2 regions of the Thalassospira sp. ER-Se-21-Dark genome follow, and region 1 is predicted to be linked to the other one. Evidence: predicted binding sites of a transcription regulator. Region 1 holds the regulator's gene; the other holds the start of a gene.
What was found. Region 1 encodes PhoB, which activates phosphate uptake and scavenging genes when phosphate is short. Its sites were predicted from a motif close to TNTCATAAAACTGTCA; they were not measured.

Region 1 (10,266 bases):
AAGTAAATTTTTTCGGGAAATCGCGTATCGATCAGCGCGCGATATTGTGGCGTTCGATTTCCACACCAACCGCAGCTGCATCTTCAAAAACGTCGAGCTTTTCAACCCTGACGATCACCTTGCGGACGCGCGGATCGGCAAGACACATGTCAGCGAGTTTTTCCCCAAGGGTTTCCACAAGGTTGGTGTGACCATCCTGGCAGATGCGGCGTGTGCCGACGACCAGATCCTCGTAGCTTAGCACGGTGGTGATATCATCATTCTGAACACCGTCGCCTTCGAGCACGGCAAGGTCGAGATTGATGCGCACGCGTTGCGGGGCTTCTTTTTCGTGTTCATAAACACCGATGGAGGTGTGAATGATCATGTCACGCACGAAGACACGGCGCAGGTTGCCTGCACGATCTGCATGGGGCACATCGGCAAAGGGCAATGTCGTAATTTTGGCATCCTGTTTAAGGCCTGCGGTCATATTCCGGTCTTCCTTGTGCTGCTTTCCTGTGCAGTTTGATCAACAGAACCACACATGTCCGGCCCGATGTCTGGCAGCGATTTAATGATCACTGCCGGGCATCATTCGTTGGGCGCATCTTCTTCGCCACTGGGCGCCCAATCGAGGTGCTGCCCGCCGTCAAGCGCTAACATTTGCCCGGTGATGGCCGGCGCGGCAAGGAAAAATCGAACCGCGTCGCAAATCTCTTGCGGGTTTGTCCCTATTTTCAGGGGTGTTTTTTCGCACTGCGCGTCGAAATCTTCCTGTGTTTGTCGGCTACTAGGCAGTGCCGGCCCCGGCCCGATGGCATTGACACGAATTTTTGGTGCAAGGGCCAGTGCCAGCGTCTGGGTCAGGGTCCAAAGCCCGGCTTTGGACAGGGTATAGGTCATGAAATGCGGGGTCAGGTTCCAGACACGCTGATCAATCAGGTTGAGGATCATGCCCTGACAGCCGTCTGGCAGATGCTTGGCAAATTGCTGCGAGAGGATAAACGGCGCGCGCAAATTGGTTTCCATATGCAGATCCCAGCTTTCGCGGGTTGCGGTTTGCACATCATCAAATTCAAAGGTCGAGGCGTTATTGATCAGAACCCCGATCGGGCCAAGTTGCCTGGTCGCATCGGCAACCAATTGATGGGTTGCATCCTCGTTGGTCAGATCGGCCGAAACGACGCAGGCCTTTTGGCCAAGGTCACGGACCTCGTTGGCGACAGCTTCGGCGTCTTGTTTCGAGCTGTTGCAATGAAGGGCGATGTCATAGCCGTTGCGCGCCAGATCCAGGGTCAATGCACGACCGATGCGTTTTGCCGCACCGGTGATCAGAACGGATTTCGGGAATTGACCTGTCATTGGTGCCTTGATCCTTCGCAAAGTGTGCGGACCGTCATGAGACAGACGGCCCGCGAACTGATTGAACAGATTAAACGCAATATGCTTTATGCTACGACAAGTTGGAAGACATAGACCAGATAGGCAATCACGAATGCAACGCCGGTGATGCGCGAAATCTTGCGCATGGCATAGGCAACACCGAGCAAACCCACGGTCACCGCCAGCATGATCCAGATGTCGGAATTCATGATCTGTTCAGGCACCGGGATCGGTGCGATCAGCGACACCCCGCCAATGATCACAAGCAGGTTCAAAAGGTTGGAGCCAAACACATTGCCCAGCGCCACATCGGAATGACCGCGGAAAGCGGCAACCACCGATGCGGCGAGTTCCGGAAGTGACGTGCCAAAGGCGACAAGGGTCAGGCCAATCACGGCTTCGGATACGCCAAACTGTCGGGCAACCGAAACCCCGCCTTCAACCAGCCACTCGGCGCCAAACATAAGCGCGACAATCCCGATGACGGTGGCGATGATCGGCCTGGTCCAGCCTTTGGGCTTTTCGCCGACTTCGTCGACTTCTTCTTCGTGCAGGTGGCTGGCCTCGCTCGGCGAATTTTTGTCGTGCTGATAGGTGAAGTACCAGATGGCCGCCAGCACACAAAGCATCACCGCCCCGGCCCAGCGTTCAATCACGCCAAACATGCAAAAGGCAATAAACAGGACCGTGCCCAGCAACATCGTGCCACCATCACGGACCACGGTGACCCGCGAGGCCGCAACGGGTTTCAGAAGCGCCACCGCACCGAGAATAAGCAGGATATTGGCAATGTTGGAGCCAACAACGTTGCCCATGGCGATATCGGCCGTGCCCTTGAGCGACGCATTGAGCGAGACGACAAATTCTGGCGCCGATGTCCCGGCGGCGACAATCGTCAGACCGACGATCACCTTGGAAACGCCCAGCAAAAGTGCAAGACCAACCGCCCCCCTTACGATGAATTCACCACCTGCTGTCAGCAATACAAGGCCCGCGATGATCTGAAGATAGGGGATTAGCTGTTCCAAAATATCTGCTCGTTTCAAAAGCGATTAAACCGGCCCTTTGTCGGGCCCGCGGAAGATGGCATTTGGCAGCGCGAATGGCAAGTCATCAGGCGGTGACAATTGCCACAGCACCTGATCGCAGGATTCCGTGGTGAATTTCGCAAATGCCGCAAATTTACCCACGACTGGCAGGGTTATTTTCGTTATCGTTGTAATCTCGTTATTTTCAGGGATTTAGGTCCTGATACCCATTGATTATTTGACCGCCTTCCGGAACGAATTTCGCCATGCATCACAGCGTCCTGTTTGAGCTGTTTCTTATTCTGACTGCCGCGATCATTGCGGTGCCGATTGCGCACAAGCTGCGTGCGAATTCGATCATCGGCTTTCTGATTGGCGGGTTCTTTATCGGGCCGTTCGGCTTTGGCCTGATTTCCGAACGCGAAGACATTTCCACGGTTGCCGAACTGGGCGTGGTTTTCCTGCTGTTCATGATCGGGCTGGAGCTTTCGCGTGATCGTTTGCGCGTGATTGGCGGGCGGTTTGCCGGTCTGGGCGTTTTGCAAATTCTGGTGTCGATGGCAGCCCTTCTGGGGCTTCTGGTTGTCATGGAATTCCCGCTGCCGACGGCCTTGGTGATTGCCGGAGCGCTTGCGCTTTCATCGACCGCGATCATTCTCAAACAGCTTTCCGATGACAAGCAGCTCAATACCCGGTTCGGGCGTGCGGCCCTTGCCATTTTGTTATTGCAGGACGTGGCGGTTGGTCCGTTCCTGATCATGGTGCAAGCGGCAGGTGACGCCGGAACGGAAACCAGCCCGTGGATGAGCATCCTGCTTGGTTTCGGGTCGGTCGCGTTGTTGTTGCTCGTCGGGCGCTATGTGTTGCCGCGGCTGTTTCGCTATATCGCGTCGCTCAAGAACCCGGAACTGTTTGCCATCGGCACGCTGTTTGTTGTGCTAGCCGCCAGCACCTTGACCGAGGTTTCCGGACTTTCAATGGCGCTGGGCGCGTTTATCGCCGGGGTGATGTTGGCCGAAACCGAGTTCCGTCATCAGATCGAAGCCGACATTTCACCGTTCCGCGGCGTGTTCCTGTCGCTGTTCTTTATGTCGGTGGGCATGTCGGTTGATGCCGACGTTGTTTATAACGAATTTGGCACCATCGTCATGTGGCTGGTGCTGTTGCTGGTGATCAAGACGGCGGTTTTGTTCGTCCTGGCGCGCGCGATCCAGTTTGAAACCGGCCTTGCCATCCGGGTGGCGATGAGCTTGGCCGCCGGCGGTGAATTTGCCTTTGTCATGTTTGCGCTGGCCGCCCAGAATGGTGCGGTACCGCTTGAAATGGCAGCCATGCTGATCCCGGTGGTGGCGATTTCGATGGCGCTGACCCCGACACTGATCAGCCTTGGACACAAGATCGAGGAAAAGCTTCATCCCAAGGAAGAAGACCAGCTTGGCAAGATTGCCGAAGAATCCGAGGGCATTCACCAGCATGTTCTGGTGATCGGAAGTGGTCGCGTTGGCCGGGTTCTGGCCCGGTTGCTCAAGACGCGCAACATTCCGTTCCTGGTGCTGGATAGTGACGCACAGCAGGTTTCACGCGGCCGGGCAGAAGGCCTTCCGGTTTACTTTGCCGACGGGTCCAGACCGGAAACTTTCCGGGCGGCACACACCGATGAGGCAAAAATTGCGGTTGTTGCCATGGGGAACCCGCATGCGACCGAGAAGACGGTCGCCCTTTTGCGCCAGCATTACCCGCATCTGAAGATCTTTGCCCGTGCGCAGGACATCACCCATATCGGGCCGCTGTCGCGCCATGGGGCGGATGCCGCGATCCCCGAGGTGCTTGAAACCGGCTTGCGATTATCCGACCATGTGTTGGCCGCCTGTGATGTGCCGCAGGAAGACATTGATGCCGAAATCGCCAAATTCCGCCGTGCGGACATGCTTTTGATGAACGAACTGGCGCCGCGCCCGCAGCGCAAACCATCAGGGTCGGAGAATGCCGAAAAACCGGTGAAGAAAAAAACCTGAAGACGTTACGACCTTAAAACAAAAACCCCCGCTGCAACCTGCAACGGGGGTTTTTTAATCGGATAGGGCTCTATACCGACTTAGGCCGCGGTTTCTGAATCCAGTGCATAGCCCGCCGCACGGACGGTGCGGATGATATCGCGCGTGCCTTTGACGTCATTGAGCGCCTTGCGCAGGCGGCGGATATGAACGTCGACGGTGCGGGTTTCGACATAGATGTTCGGGCCCCAAACCGCGTTAAGCAACTGTTCGCGCGAGAAAACCCGACCCGGATGTTCGAGGAAATAGCGCAGCAGACGGAACTCGGTCGGGCCAAGATGGATCGATTTTCCATTGCGGCTGACCCGGTGGGCGGCGAGATCCATTTCGATGTCGGAATAGATCAACTGCCCTTGTGGTTGCGCCGGACCGGACCGGCGCAAAAGTGCGCGGATACGGGCGAGCAGCTCGCCAATGGCAAACGGCTTGGTGACATAGTCATCAGCGCCGGTATCAAGACCGCGGATGCGGTCGCCCTCTTCGCCACGTGCCGTCACCATGATCACCGGCAAATCGCGGCTTTCAGGCTTGCGGCGGATCTGACGGCAGACTTCGATCCCCGACATTACCGGCAGCATCCAGTCGAGCAAAACCAGATCGACATGGGTTTCAGCCAGAATTTTCAACGCTTCGTCACCGTCACCGGCTTCGACAACCTGCATCCCCTCGCGTTCGAGGTTGTAGCGCAACATGGTTACGATTGCTGCCTCGTCCTCGACGATAAGAACCGTTGGGTCCATCTTCCTATGCTCCCGTGTCAGTCATTCGGTTCGACAACAGCGAAGTTCGCTGCGTCGTTTTTTGGCCGGTCAATCCCCGGCAGGTCTTCGCCCTTGATCCGGTAATAGATCGTTTCGGCGATATTGGTTGCGTGATCACCGATACGTTCGATGTTCTTGGCAATGAACAACAGATGGGTCGATGCGGTAATGTTGCGCGGATCTTCCATCATGTAGGTCAGCAATTCGCGGAACAGCGAATTGTACATGTCGTCCACTTCCTGATCGCGTTCCCAGACCCGGTGGGCCTTTTCGGCGTCGCTTTCGATATAGGCATCCAGGACATCCTTGATGATTTCCTGGGCCAGCTTGGCCATGTTCGGGATCGCCTGAACCGGGCGGATCGGCGGGATCTGGTTCAGCACCTGCGCGCGTTTGGCGATGTTCTTTGCCAGATCACCAATGCGTTCCAGATCGTTTGACAGCTTGAGCGCGGTGACGACCTGACGCAGGTCATCTGCCATCGGCTGACGCAGGGCCAGAAGACGGACGGCAAAGTCCTGAACTTCCTGTTCGAGCACATCAATGCGCTGATCGGACAGGATGACTTTCTCGGCCAGTTCGGAATCGCGTTTGACGATGGATCTGATCGAGGAAATAAGCTGGCTTTCAGCAAGCCCGCCCATTTGCGAAATGATGTTGTTCAGACGGGTCAGTTCCTCGTCGAACGAACTTACGATATGGGTATGTTCATCAGCCATTTATGCGTACTCCTGGCTCGCTTAACCGAAGCGGCCGGTAATGTAACCCTTGGTGCGTTCGTCCTTCGGGTTGGTAAAGATCTGATCGGTTTCACCGACTTCAACCAGCTTTCCGAGGTGGAAGAACGCGGTGCGCTGCGACACACGGGCGGCCTGCTGCATGGAGTGGGTCACGATCACGATCGTGTAGTTCGAACGCAACTCGTCTATCAGTTCCTCGACCTTGGCGGTCGCAATCGGATCAAGGGCCGAGCACGGTTCATCCATCAGGATGACTTCCGGGCTGACGGCAACCGCGCGTGCAATGCAAAGGCGCTGCTGCTGACCACCGGAAAGACCGGTTGCCGGCGATTGCAGACGATCTTTGACTTCTTTCAGAAGACCCGCACGTTCGAGCGAGGTCATGACAATTTCATCAAGTTCATCGCGCGAATTGACCAGACCATGAATACGCGGGCCATAGGCCACGTTGTCATAGATGGTTTTCGGGAACGGGTTCGGTTTCTGGAACACCATGCCGATGCGCGCGCGCAGCTGAACCACGTCGATCCGCTTGTCATAGATGTCGCGACCATCCAGGGTAACGTCACCTTTGATCGTCACACCGTCAATGGTGTCATTCATCCGGTTCAGGCAGCGCAGGAAGGTGGATTTACCACAGCCCGACGGACCAATCAGTGCGGTTACCTGCTGTTCGGGGATATCAAGGTTGACCTCATAGAGGGCCTGATTGTCGCTATAGAAAAGATCGAGCTTGCGCGCGGTCATTTTCGGTTTTTCGACCGACGGCTCCGCCGTCATTGCGCTCTGGGATACAGCAGCCATTTTACCACTTCCGTTCAAATTTTTTGCGCAGATACACAGCCAGTCCATTCATCAGGACAAGGAAGGCCAGCAACACCATAATCGCTGCCGAGGTTTTCTCGACAAAGGCACGTTCCGGGCTGTCTGCCCACAGATAGATCTGGACCGGCAGAACCGTTGCCGGGTCAAGAGCCCCGCCCGGGATATCAACAATAAAGGCAACCATTCCGATCATCAGAAGCGGTGCGGTTTCACCAAGCGCCTGTGCCATGCCAATGATCGTGCCGGTCAGAATGCCCGGCATGGCAAGCGGCAAGACATGGTGGGTCACGGTCTGAACCGGGGATGCACCAAGGCCAAGGGCGGCCTGACGGATCGACGGCGGCACCGCCTTGATCGCCGCACGCGATGCGATGATGATCGTCGGCAAAGTCATCAGCGCCAGCGTCAAACCACCGACAACCGGGGCCGAGCGCGGCAAATGCATGACATTGAGATAGACCTCAAGCCCCAGCAGACCAAACACGATGGACGGCACCGCGGCCAGGTTGTTGATATTAACCTCGACAATCTGGGTGAAGCGGTTTTTCGGGGCGAATTCTTCGAGATAGATCGCCGCCAGAACACCAATCGGGAAGGACAATGCCAAAGTCACAAGCAGGGTATAGAACGAGCCAACAGCCGCGCCCCAGATACCGGCAAGTTCCGGTTCGCGGGAATCGCCACTGGTAAAGAAGCGGGTGTGGAACTGTTTTTCCACCGCACCGTCAGCAACCAGTTCGTTATACCAAGCGACTTCCTTGTCATTGAGGCGACGGTCGCCTTCATCAACGGTGGGATCGATATAGCCCTTGTTGAGCATGTCGAAATCATCACCGGAAATCAGCCAGATGGTGCGCGTTTGGCCAATCAGGCTCGGATTTTCGAGAACCCGTTCGCGCAGATCATAAGATGCGCCGCCTGAAACGATGCCATAGAGATCACGTTTGTCACTGCGCGAGGTCACATCAGGGAACCGATCACGCAAAGCCTGTTTGATCAGACCATCAAAGTTCGCGCGCCCGATCACGTCGGGATCGCCGGTCCGTTCCGGATCGATCACAGCCGGATCAAAGGTCACTTCGAGCTGGACATAGGTCTGGTAAAAGGCGCTGTAGCCTTTAGAGCCGATCGAGAGTGCCAGCGTGCAAAGCGCCAGCAGCGCCAAACAGATCGCAACCAGACCATAGCTTTTAAAGCGGCGTTCGGCGGCGTAACGTTTCTTGATGTTACGGGTGATTTTCGGGCTGTCCCAGTCAACCGGCTTGCGCAGATTGTCAGAGATCACTTTGGCCGCAGCTCTGTCTTCCATAAGAGATGCCATATCAGTCATATTTCTCGCGATACTTCTGAACAACCTTAAGGGCAAATACGTTCAGCCCCAAGGTGACAAGGAAAAGAACCAGCCCCAACGCGAAGGCCGAGAGGGTTTTTGCACTGTCGAACTCTTGGTCGCCGACCAGAAGCGTCACGATCTGCACGGTAACAGTCGTCACAGCCTGAAGCGGGTTCACCGTCATGTTCGCGGCAAGACCAGCGGCCATCACAACAATCATGGTTTCACCAATCGCCCGCGAAACGGCCAACAGAACCGCCCCGACAATACCGGGCAAGGCGGCCGGGAAAATCACCTGCCGGATGGTTTCCGATTTGGTCGCCCCCAATGCATAGGACCCGTCACGCAGCGATTTCGGCACCTGCGACATCACGTCATCAGACAGCGAGGACACAAACGGAATGATCATGATGCCCATGACAAGACCGGCGGCCAGCGCACTTTCCGAACTGACATCGAGGCCGAGGATCGCGCCATTGTCGCGCAAGAACGGTGCCACGGTGAGCGCGGCAAAGAAGCCATAGACAACCGTTGGCACGCCCGCCAGAATTTCAAGTGCGGGTTTGGCAACAGCGCGAAATTTAGGCGCGGCATATTCGCCCATATAGATGGCCGAAAACAGGCCGACCGGCACCGCGACACACATGGCAATCAGCGTAATCAGCAAGGTACCGACAAACAGCGGAATCATGCCAAACGCCCCCTCGGACGCCACCTGATCGGCACGGATCGCGGTTTGCGGGCTCCATTCCAGACCAAACAGGAATTCGAGCGGGTTGATCTTGCTAAAGAAATGCAGGGTTTCGAACATCAGTGAAAACACGATGCCGACCGTTGAAAGGATCGCAATCGCCGAACAGACAATCATGATCGCGCGCGAGATGCGTTCAACATTGTTGCGCGCGCGCATATCCGCTTCAATCCGTCGATAGGACAGGACAAGACCGGCAAGCGCAACCGACAGCATGACAACCACCAGCGCCGCATTGGCGATGGTTTGCAAATTGGCAAGTCTGCGCCCGGCATCAACAATTTCCGGCGACACGGTGAGATGTTCACCGCCACCGGCGGCGATCTGGGAAATGCTGTTGAGCGCCAGCGACAGACGACCGGAGTCACCAATTACTTCCTGCGGCAGGTCCGACACGATCAGGGCTTCAATCACCGAGCCCTGGAACATGTACCAGATCAAAAGCAAAAACAGCGCGGGAAGCCCGCACCATGCTGCTGTGTAAGCCCCATAGTGAACCGGCAAGGAATGAAGATTGCTGTGCCGGCCACCAGAAAGGGCAACAGCCCGCTGGCGTCCGAAATAAAAGGACAGCGCGCAAAGTGCGGCAACCGCGAGCAACAGGAAAGACAGGGACATTATTTGAGATCCGTTCGCCAGATGAGCCTGCAAAGATCAGTTCGTGAGGCCAATAGGACAGAAACAATAAACAAATCAAGTCGAGATATAAAGAAACCGGTGGCGGCAAAGGCCGCCACCGGTTGAAAGATCGCGTTACATGCTCAGCGGCGAAAGGTTCATCGCAGCGTTACGAACAGCTTCACGCTCAGCGGCATCCATCGGGATCAGGCCACGGTCAGCAAGGTAACCTTCTGAGCCCCAAGCTTTGTCAGCGGTGAATTCAGCAAGATATTCCTTGATGCCCGGAATGGTGCCAACGTGCGCGTTCTTCACGTAGAAGAAGAGCGAACGGGAAACCGGATAGGAGCCGTCAGAGATTGCTTCGAAGGTCGGAGCAACGCCACCGATCAGCGAGCCCTGGAGCTTGTCGCCGTTCTGGTCAAGGAAGGAGAAGCCGAAGATGCCAAGTGCATCATGGTTGGCTTCGAGTTTCTGAACGATCAGGTTGTCGTTCTCGCCAGCTTCGACATAGGCACCGTCTTCACGTACGCCAGCGCAGACAGCTTTGTGCTGGTCTTTGTTGGTGTCTTTAAGAGCGGCGATTGCCGGGAACTCATCGCAAGCTTCTTCGAGTACCAGCTCGGTGAAGGCATCACGGGTACCGGAGGTCGGCGGCGGGCCGAGAACTTCGATTTTAACGTCCGGAAGGCTCGGATCGATTTCAGCCCAGGTGCTGTACGGGTTGTCGATCAGCGACTGGCCGTCTTTGGACGGAACGGTTTTTGCCAGAGCAAGGAAGATCTGCTCTT
Region 2 (10,266 bases), on a different contig from region 1:
GAAACGGTTCGATGGTAATCACCTGCCCCTTTTTAAGGGCGCGACGTTCCTTGGGGTCATCCCAGGTCGGGATGGTGTGGGGATGTTCATGCAGCGACTTGCCAATGCCGTGGCTAGCAAGATTACGGATCAGGGTATAGCCACCCTTGCGAGCGAACATTTCGATCTTAAGGCCGATCTCGCGAATAGGCGCCTTGTCACGCACCACCTTGATCCCCGCCCACATGGCTTTCTTGCCGTCTTCGCACAGTTTGGCGATTTCGGGCTTTGCCGTGCCGCAGATAAAGCTGGCACCGGTATCGGAAAAATAGCCATCAAGCGATGCCGAAACATCGATATTGACCAGATCGCCATCGGCCAGAACCAGATCACCGGGAATACCATGCGCAACCGCATCATTGACACTGATACAGGTCGCACCGGGGAACTTGTATTCGCTTTCCGGGGCTGACACCGCACCGGCATCCTCAAGGACCTTGCGGCCGATATCATCAAGCTCGGCGGTTGTGATGCCCGGGACGATGGCCGCCCCCATGACATCGCGCGCACGGGCACAGATCCGCCCGATCTTGCGCAGTTGTTCGAGTTCTTTTTCGGATGAAATTGTCATGAAATGCTTATTGCGATGCCCTGAAACAAAGTCAAGAAAACCCGCATCTCATGCCAGCGACGACTTGCTGCCGGACGGCTCCCCATCATCAGACGCAAGCACATAACAGTTCTTGCCACGCGCCTTGGCGGCATAAAGAGCATCATCTGCCTGATCGAGAAGCACATCGATGGTCTTGCCATGCACCGGACAAAGAGCGATGCCGATGCTCATGTGAATGGAAACCCGATTGCCGCCGGTAATGAAGGGCATCTGAATATCGTTCAATATCCGTTCGGCCAACATTTTGGCTTCGCCCTCGCCACTCGTTCCGACATGACACACCACCACCATCTCGTCACCGCCCAGACGCACAACCAGATCACCACCGCGCACACAACGACGCAGCCGTTTAGCAACCTCGCACAAGACATCATCGCCAGCTGAATGACCGAACTTGTCATTGATCGGTTTAAAGTCATCAAGATCGAGCATCATGACCGCAAGCCGGGTCTTGTGGCGATCGGCATGGGCAAGGGCATGTTCGAAATAGACATCAAGTGCCAAACGGTTGCCAAGTCCGGTCAGGTTATCGTGATGGGCGATGTGTTCCATCTGGCCAAGGGCCGCGTCCTTTTCCGTCAGTTTGGCCAGCAAGGCATTGAGGCTGTTTGACAGGATCTTGATTTCTCTTGCGCCATCAAAATCAGGAAGACGTTCAATTTCGCCGCGTTTCATCGCCTCAATCGAAAGGGCCATCTTGCCGATCGGTCCGACAAAGAAACCAGCCCCCCACCATGCGATCACGCTGGAGATGATACTTAACGCCAAGCCCCACGCCATGATGTCGCGGCGCAGGACATAAACCGGCTCAAGCGCCTCTTCGACGGGCTGACGCACCAGGATTGACCAGTTCAGACCGGCATAATCAAGATGACCATCGGCCGGCGCATAGCCCGTCAGATATTCTGCGCCATCCGGCCACGTGCTGATCTTCCATCCGATATTGCTGCGCTGTGCCTGCTGCAGAGCATCAAGTTCAAGCGATGATCCGACCAGCGCCCCGTCCGCCCCCAATAGAACTGTGCCATCGGCAGATACGACAAATATATCGACATCCCGATGTATCCCCTGTCCGGCAAAAAGGGTTTTGCGAACATTATCGGCCCATTCCCAACTCAGATGGGTGGCAAGTACACCAGTGAACTGATCATTTTTATTGAAAAGGGGAACGGCAATATCAACAAACTGGATCGGCTCCCCGTTATAAAGCGGGAATTTTTCAGCCAGTAATTTCGCATCGTGAACATCACCGATGAACTGTCCGTTCTTGCCATACTGAAACACCGGTCGCTGCGAAATATTGGCCCCGAGCAACAAGTCATTCGTCGACGCAACAACCGTCCCGTCGCGATCAAGCACACCTATCCAGGTAAAGATCGGGATTTCGCGACTCAGGCGATTGACGATACTTGAAATCTGTTGGGTATCTTCGAGCTCTTGCAGGACAGAGAGCGTGCTTAGGACCGAAACCTCGCCACGGTGGGTCCACATGATACGGTCAAGCTCATCAGCCATCTGACGTGCAATATCAGAAACACCCAGACCAATCTGCTTTTGCAGATCAGCACCGGATCGCTTTCCGACCACAAAACTCATCAGTACGGTCAGACCAACCAGTAGCAGCGCTGTTGCCAGAGCTACTTGCACACGGATTCCGACCTGTAACAACTTGTTCAAGGCTGATCCTCTCACTCTCTATCACCGGGGTCTTCTTTTTGTTTTTGAAACCCTCGGCAGCGGTTGTTTTACCACACCGCTTTTATGAACGTGAATATAAGAATCAGCAGGCGGCTTTTTAAGTAGTTGATTGAACAAAAATACGGCAACCGCGAAGGGCGGCCGCCGCATTACCCATACGGTTTTACGCGCTGTTAGATGTCAAAAAACACGGTTTCGCCATCGCCCTGCAAGACGATGTCAAACCGGTAGACCGGGATCGGTCCACTGTCATCACGATCAGCAATCAGGGTCTTGCGACGGGTTTTCTGTTCGATCAGATTCAGAACAGGATCAGCCGCATTCGCATCTTGTTCGTCGGCGAAATACATCCGGGTATTCAGCCCGATATTGATCCCGCGAGCTACGATCCAGAAGTTGATGTGGGGCGCCATATCCATACCATTGCGGCCCGAAACCCGACCTGGCTTGATGGTTTCAAAGCGATAAAGCGCCGTATCGAAATCCGTTCCCGTCCGGCCCCATCCGCGGAAATCCTCATCGATTTTGCCAGAATTCTGACGATCAAGTTCATGGTTGTAACGCCCGTCTGCATTGGCCTGCCAGATTTCAAGCAGCGCATCACGCAGTGGCGTTCCCGTACCATCAATCACCCGACCTTCGATAATGATACGCTCCCCGCGGGTGTTTTCATCGGCCAGAATGTTGGTGAAGTTATTTTCGAAGATATCAAAACCGGCCTGCTTGGGAATAAGTCCGATATGAACATAAGGACCCGCCGTCTGTGAGGCGGTTTCTTTGAGATAATCAAGGCTTTGCACCATGGATCAGTTTCCTTCCAGACGGTTTTCAAACAGGGTTGAACGACGGCCGCGCAGGACGATGTCAAACTTGTAGGCAATGGTGTCAAGCGGCACGGATCCCTTCAGATCAATCGGCGCTATCAGGCGGTTGATCGCATCTTCATCCGGGATGACATGCACAATCGGACATTCCTTGATCAATGGATCGCCTTCGAAATACATCTGGGTGATCAGGCGCTGGGCAAAGCCGGAACCGAATACCGAAAAATGGATATGGGCCGGACGCCAGCTATTGACGTAGTTGCGCCATGGATACGGCCCCGGCTTGATGGTGCGGAAAAAGTAGTAACCGTTTTCATCGGTCAGCGCGCGGCCACAGCCGCCAAAGTTCGGATCGATCGGCGCAAGATAGGTATCTTTCTTGTGGCGATAGCGTCCACCTGCGTTGGCCTGCCAGAATTCGACCAGCGTATTGGGCACCGGACGGTTGTTTTCATCCAGAACCCGCCCATGCACGATGATACGTTCGCCAATTGGATCGCCATCCTTGGCGTAGTTGCGGATCAAATCGTTATCAAGCGGCCCCAGTTCGTTCTGACCGAAAACCGGACCGGTAATTTCCGACAAGGATCCTTGCAGCGACAACAACGACTGGCGCGGGGAACGCGCAACCGATGTCTTGTAGATCGGGGTGTAGCCTGCTGGCTGCAGCGTTCTGTCACGCTGATAGAATTCCATAATTTTTCCTCCGCAGATGATGCTCCGGACTGTTGAATGCCCGCGTTAAACGCATCCTGCGTGGCTAATTGCATAAAATAAATGCATCATTTATCATCTTATTCATGAGCAATTTTGATCATTTGGAACTGGACGGCCATGCGCTGCGTCTGTTTCTGGCCGTTCTTGAAGAAGGGTCGGTCACGGCTGCCGCCGAACGGCTTGGCGTGACACAATCAGCGGTCAGTCACAACTTGACCAAATTGCGCCGGATCATGCGCGATCCGCTTTTTACCAAATCAGGGCGCGGGATCGTAGCGACCGCGCATGCGCAAAATCTGGCCGAACAGGCGCGGTTTCTTCTTGATCAGATGCAGGCCTTTGCCAGTGGTGCGCATTTCGAGCCGGATGGCGCATCCATGAGCCTGACCATTGCCGCCAACGATCTGCAGCGTGATCTTTTGCTGCCAACGTTGTTTCGCAATCTGGAAGGTGCGCTTGCCAATATCCGGATGACGGTGGTTCCGTCCCTTCTGCCCGGACCGGCCTTGTTGCGCGAAAATCATTGCGATCTTCTGATTTCGCCGCGCCCGCCCGAAGGTGTGGATATCGTGCAAAAGCGCCTTCTGACCGATCATTACATGGTGTTTTATGATCCGGACATGCGCGACGCCCCGCAAAGCGATGACGATTATCTATCCGCGCGCCATATCACGGTGCGTTATGGCAATAATCGCACGCTTGAGTTTGACGACATGCTTGAAAATCAAGGTGTTGAGCGCAACATCGTTTTGCGAGTACCGAATTTTACCGCCATTGCCGAATTCCTGCGCGGAAGCAATATGATCGCAACCTTACCAAGCCTTCTCCAAAAACATGCGCTGCGTGATTTTGCCCGTGCGCCGATGCCGCTCGCGGGTCTTAAGAAAGGCACGCTTGATCTTCCTGTTTTCATGTGTTGGCACCAACGCTATCAACATGATCCATCGCATCTCTGGTTACGTGAACAGCTTGAAGATGTTGCTGCAACCCGACTGCGCATGCCGATAGAACATCCCGTTTCGCAACCCACAGATCAGGGGTAGGCCCCGCAAAGGACATCATGACGATTACTGAAATCATCTATTGGCTTGAACTGGCAGGGGTCGCCGTTTTTGCGATTACCGGCGCGCTTGAGGCATCCCGGCGTCAGATGGACATGGTCGGATTTGTCCTGATTGCGACCTTTACCGGCATCGGCGGCGGCACTGTGCGCGATGTCATTACCGGAGCAACGCCGGTTTTCTGGATACGCGACACCACTTGGCTTGTGACCTGCATCGGGGCTGCCGTCATCACATACTTCACCGCCCATCTGGTTGAACGACGCTATGTCGCCTTGCTGTGGCTGGATGCGCTCGGACTGGCGATGTTCGGGGTCACCGGGGCGGCCATCGGCCTTAATCTGGGCGTATCCCCGTTGGTCGCAATCGTTCTGGGCATGATCACGGCCACCTTTGGCGGGATGGTGCGTGATGTCGTCTGTAATGAAATCCCGCTGATCCTGCGCCCGGAGATTTATATCACCTGTGCGCTGGTCGGTGCGGGGATCTATGTGATTGGCACTGCGATCCTTGATTTGCCGCGCGGGCCGATTGCCGTGATTGCGTTCTTTGCCGCATTCCTGATGCGGGCATGTGCGATCAAGTTCAAGCTAAGCTTCCCGGTCTACAGGGCCCGCCCGGGTCGGGAATACTAGGGCAGCACACCCGCTGTCCCATTCCCTACTCGACGATCAACTGAACCCGGTCGCTTGAAAAGGCGGTCACACCATATTCGATTGGCGCACCAGCGGAATCGACATCGACACTTTCCGTCGAAATCACCGGACGGTTGCGCGCCTGTTTAAGCAGGTTGGCAACACGTGATGACGGAAGCGTTGCCGAAATGCGCGTGGTCTTTCGTGTGTAATCATCAATCCCGAAGCGTTTGAAGGCTTCTGTAAGCGATTTGGTTTCGACAAATATCTCGACAATGCCGTCAAAGCGCGCGGCCGGAAGATAACTTGTCGCGACGGCAAGCGGAACACCATCGGCCTCGGATACCGAAAACAACTCAATCACGCGCGTGCCCGGTTTGACATCCAGGAACTGCGCGATGGTCGAATTGGCTTTGAGGACCTCGGACGAGATCAGGCGTTTGTCGGGCAAGCGATGGCGGCCCGATACGATCTGCGAAAACCGGGTCTTGGAACCAAGCGGGTAGTCAAGGATCTGTTCCTGGACGAAGGCGCCGCGCCCCTGTTCGACACGGACAACATTGGAATCGACAAGTGCCGCCATGGCGCGGCGCACCGTATGACGATTCACCCCAAAGCGCCGGACCAATTCCATCTCGGTCGGCATCTTTTCGCCGGGCGTAAAAACGCCGTCAGAGATATCAGCCAGAAGCTGCTTTTCTATTTGCTTCCAAATAGATAGGCCCGGTTCCCAATCCATTGCATTCCCCGTTCACAAAACTTTCACCGCAAGACCTTTGCCTTTGGTGCTGGATCGTCTTATAACGTCAATAGGTATAGACGTCTAGACAAATTTTGAATTTGTCGACATAAGTTGAAAAGGGATCAGTTTGATGACGGCGCACCCCGCCCCGAATGCCCGGACAGATCAAAACCGGAATGCAGACACCCCCAGCGATCCGCATATTGCCGCGCGCCAAAAATGGATGTCGGTTCTGGCCCGCACATCCCGTGCACGCCTTGAAACCGAATGGTCGGAAAATCACAGCAGTGAAAGCTGGACGCACCTGCGCGAACCGCAAATCGGCATGGTGATGGTCCGCGGTCGTGCTGGTGGTGCCGGGCAGCGTTTCAACCTTGGTGAAATGACCGTGACGCGTTGTGCCGTCACGCTCTCAGACGGCACGGTCGGGCATTCCTACGTCAAGGGACGCGATCGTATTCAGGCACAATATGCCGCCCTGTTTGATGCGGTGATGCTTCGCGACGGATCGGCAAGCGATTTCATCGACACCCTGGCCACCGAACAGGCCGCCGCCAAACGCGATCATGCGCGCAAGGTTGCCGCCACCAAAGTTGATTTCTTCACCCTTGTCCGCGGAGAAGACGAATGACGCCCCAACCCCAATCAACCCCCGCCCAGACAAGTGAATTGCTGCCCGGTTTTGACCATGCGGCATTTGATTCAAACGCTGTTTTCCGCGCCCTGCTTGATGCGATGTCACGGCCCGGTCGCATTTATGATTTGCCGGTCAGTGTTTCCGCACCCGATGGCCTGAACAAAGCCACCACCGCAACGCTTCTTGCCATGGCCGATATGGATACGACCATCTGGCTATCGCCAGACTGTGCGACCAAGGCCGCGGGCGATCATTTGAAATTCCATTGCGGCTGCCCACTCAGCACGGATGTCAAACAGGCCGATTTTGCGATTGCGCGCATTTCCGATGATCTGTCCTTTGTCACAGACCTTGCCGTCGGCAATGCGGAATATCCTGATCAATCCGCAACCCTGATCCTGATGGTCGATGAGATTTCAGATCGCCCGTCCATGACCCTGAAGGGCCCGGGCATCAAGGATACGCATAACCTTGCGATCAAGGGCCTGCCTGCAAGCTTCCACGCATGGCGCGCAGAAAACCATCACCTGTTTCCGTGCGGCGTTGATGTGATTTTCGCAAGCGAAAGCCAGATCGCCGCCCTGTCGCGCACCACTCGGATCGAGGTCAATTAATCATGTATGTTGCAGTAAAAGGTGGCGAACGCGCCATCAACAATGCGCACAAGCTTCTGGCCGAGCAGCGCCGGGGCGATACGGACATTGCCGAAATCGAAACTGATCAGATCGAACAGCAACTCTCGCTATCCGTCACCCGTGTCATGGCTGAAGGATCGCTTTACGACCGCGATCTGGCCGCCCTTGCCATCAAGCAGGCCCGTGGTGATTTGATTGAGGCGATCTTTTTGATGCGCGCCTATCGCACGACGCTGCCGCGTTTTGCCTTTTCCAAACCGATCAAAACCGCCGAGATGGATGTTTCACGTCGCATTTCGGCAACCTTCAAAGACCTGCCCGGCGGACAGATCTTGGGCCCGACCTTTGATTACACGCATCGCCTGCTGGATTTCACCCTGATGGCCAACGGCGAAGCACCGACCGAGGCACCAAGTGGTGAAAATCCGATTGATGAGAACATGCCGCGCGTTTTGGATGACATCCTGAACTATGAAGGCCTTATTCAGGATGAACCTGTGCCGGTTGATGACAATGCCCCGGTCGCCGATCTGACGCGTGAGCCGGTCAAATTCCCGGCCGGACGGGATTTGCGTTTGCAGAACCTGTCGCGCGGGGATGAGGGATTTGTCCTCGCACTCGGTTATTCCACCCAGCGCGGCTATGCCAACAGCCATGCCTTTGTCGGCGAGATCCGCTATGGCACCGTTTCGGTCGAAATCGAGCCAGAAGAACTCGGCTTTGCCATCGATATCGGCGATATCGAACTGACCGAGTGCGAGACGGTCAACAAGTTCAAGGGATCAAAAACCAAGCTGCCGCAATTTACCCGTGGCTATGGGCTTGTGTTTGGCCAGAACGAGCGCAAAGCGATTTCGATGGCCCTGGTGGATCGTGCCATGCGCGCCAATGAAATGGGCGAACAGATCATGGGCCCGGCACAGGACAGCGAGTTCGTGATGGAACATAGCGACAATGTCCAGTCCACCGGCTTTGTCGAACATATCAAGCTGCCACACTATGTCGATTTTCAGGGCGAACTTGAACTGGTGCGCCGCATGCGCGCCGAGGTCGAAGAACGTCTGGCGAAAGCCGAAGCTGAAAATGGCAAATCCCAACCCGAGGCCGCGGAGTAATCCCATGGAACAGACTGTCAAAAATCCGGCCGACGGGGCACCGGACTATAATTTTGCCTATCTTGATGAACAGACCAAACGCATGATCCGGCGTGCCCTACTTAAGGCCGTGGCGATCCCGGGCTACCAGGTGCCGTTTGCCGGGCGCGAAATGCCGATGCCGTATGGCTGGGGTACGGGCGGCGTTCAGGTAACAGCCGCCGTAATCGGCCCGAATGATACGCTTAAGGTCATTGACCAGGGGGCGGATGACACCACCAACGCGGTTTCCATCCGTCAGTTCTTTGCCAAGACCGCGCAAGTGGCCACCACGGAAAAAACCGCCGAGGCATCGATCATTCAGACGCGTCACCGCATTCCGGAAAAGGAACTGCGCGAAGATCAGGTGCTGGTCTATCAGGTGCCGATCCCCGAACCGCTTCGCTTCCTTGAACCGCGCGAAACCGAAACGCGCAAAATGCACGCGCTTGAAGAATACGGTCTGATGCATGTGAAGCTTTATGAAGATATCTCACGTCATGGTCATATCGCGACGACCTATGCCTATCCGGTGATGGTCGATGATCGCTATGTGATGGACCCGTCGCCGACGCCAAAGTTCGACAACCCGAAAATGAACAATATGGCGGCCCTTCAGCTTTTCGGGGCTGGTCGCGAAAAGCGCATTTATGCCCTGCCGCCCTACACCAAGGTCAAAAGCCTCGATTTCGAGGATCATCCGTTCGAAGTCCAGACCTGGGAAGACGAATGCGGCATGTGCGGTGCGCGCGACAGTTATCTTGATGAGGTTATCCTCGATGATCAGGGGAACCGGATGTTTGTCTGCTCAGACACCGATTACTGCGCGGAACGACAGGAAGCCGGCCATCGCGGCCCGCAACATCATGACCAACCCCTAGGTAGCGCAGATCGCGGAAAGGCAGCAGAATAATGACCCAGATGAACGAACCGCTTCTGCGCGTTGACAACCTGACCATGATGTATGGCGACCGCGTTGGCTGCAAAGATGTCAGCTTTGAACTCCGCCCCGGTGAAGTTCTTGGCATCGTTGGCGAGTCCGGATCTGGCAAGTCCACTTTGCTGCGCAGCATTTCCGCCCAGCAGGAACCGACCAGGGGGACGGTTGAATATCAGACCCGCATTGATGGCGTGCGCGATGTGTATCAAATGTCCGAAGCCCAGCGTCGCCTTTTGATGCGCACCGATTGGGCCTTTGTGAATCAGAACCCGCGTGATGGTCTGCGCATGAATGTCAGTGCCGGGGCCAACATTGGCGAACGACTGATGGCGATTGGTGACCGTCATTACGGCAACATCCGCAGCAATGCGGACAGCTGGCTTGGCAAGGTTGAAATCGCGTCAGAACGCCTTGATGACCTGCCATCGACCTTTTCGGGCGGCATGCAGCAACGTTTGCAGATTGCCCGCAACCTCGTAACCAGCCCGCGCCTCGTCTTTATGGACGAACCCACGGGTGGGCTTGATGTCTCTGTTCAGGCCAGATTGCTCGATCTGCTGCGCGGGCTGGTTCACGACCTTAATCTTGCGGT

Region 2: the regulator PhoB is predicted to act here: its motif matches at 6,337-6,352, upstream of phnF (phosphonate metabolism transcriptional regulator PhnF).

The regions. Positions count from the first base shown of each region.
Region 1 is NZ_VDEZ01000001.1:771,018-781,283, forward strand. Features, by position in the region: gene folB (dihydroneopterin aldolase) at 32-472, opposite strand; gene FHI25_RS03405 (SDR family oxidoreductase) at 574-1,344, opposite strand; gene FHI25_RS03410 (calcium/sodium antiporter) at 1,431-2,393, opposite strand; gene FHI25_RS03415 (cation:proton antiporter) at 2,660-4,408, shown strand; gene phoB (phosphate regulon transcriptional regulator PhoB) at 4,489-5,187, opposite strand; gene phoU (phosphate signaling complex protein PhoU) at 5,205-5,927, opposite strand; gene pstB (phosphate ABC transporter ATP-binding protein PstB) at 5,949-6,752, opposite strand; gene pstA (phosphate ABC transporter permease PstA) at 6,754-8,103, opposite strand; gene pstC (phosphate ABC transporter permease subunit PstC) at 8,096-9,475, opposite strand; gene FHI25_RS03445 (PstS family phosphate ABC transporter substrate-binding protein) at 9,611-10,266, opposite strand, start outside.
Region 2 is NZ_VDEZ01000007.1:37,250-47,515, forward strand. Features, by position in the region: gene map (type I methionyl aminopeptidase) at 1-610, opposite strand, end outside; gene FHI25_RS19730 (GGDEF domain-containing protein) at 659-2,329, opposite strand; gene pcaG (protocatechuate 3,4-dioxygenase subunit alpha) at 2,524-3,153, opposite strand; gene pcaH (protocatechuate 3,4-dioxygenase subunit beta) at 3,157-3,870, opposite strand; gene FHI25_RS19745 (LysR family transcriptional regulator) at 3,975-4,934, shown strand; gene FHI25_RS19750 (trimeric intracellular cation channel family protein) at 4,952-5,587, shown strand; gene phnF (phosphonate metabolism transcriptional regulator PhnF) at 5,613-6,326, opposite strand; gene phnG (phosphonate C-P lyase system protein PhnG) at 6,460-6,960, shown strand; gene phnH (phosphonate C-P lyase system protein PhnH) at 6,957-7,580, shown strand; gene FHI25_RS19770 (carbon-phosphorus lyase complex subunit PhnI) at 7,583-8,716, shown strand; gene FHI25_RS19775 (alpha-D-ribose 1-methylphosphonate 5-phosphate C-P-lyase PhnJ) at 8,721-9,647, shown strand; gene phnK (phosphonate C-P lyase system protein PhnK) at 9,647-10,266, shown strand, end outside.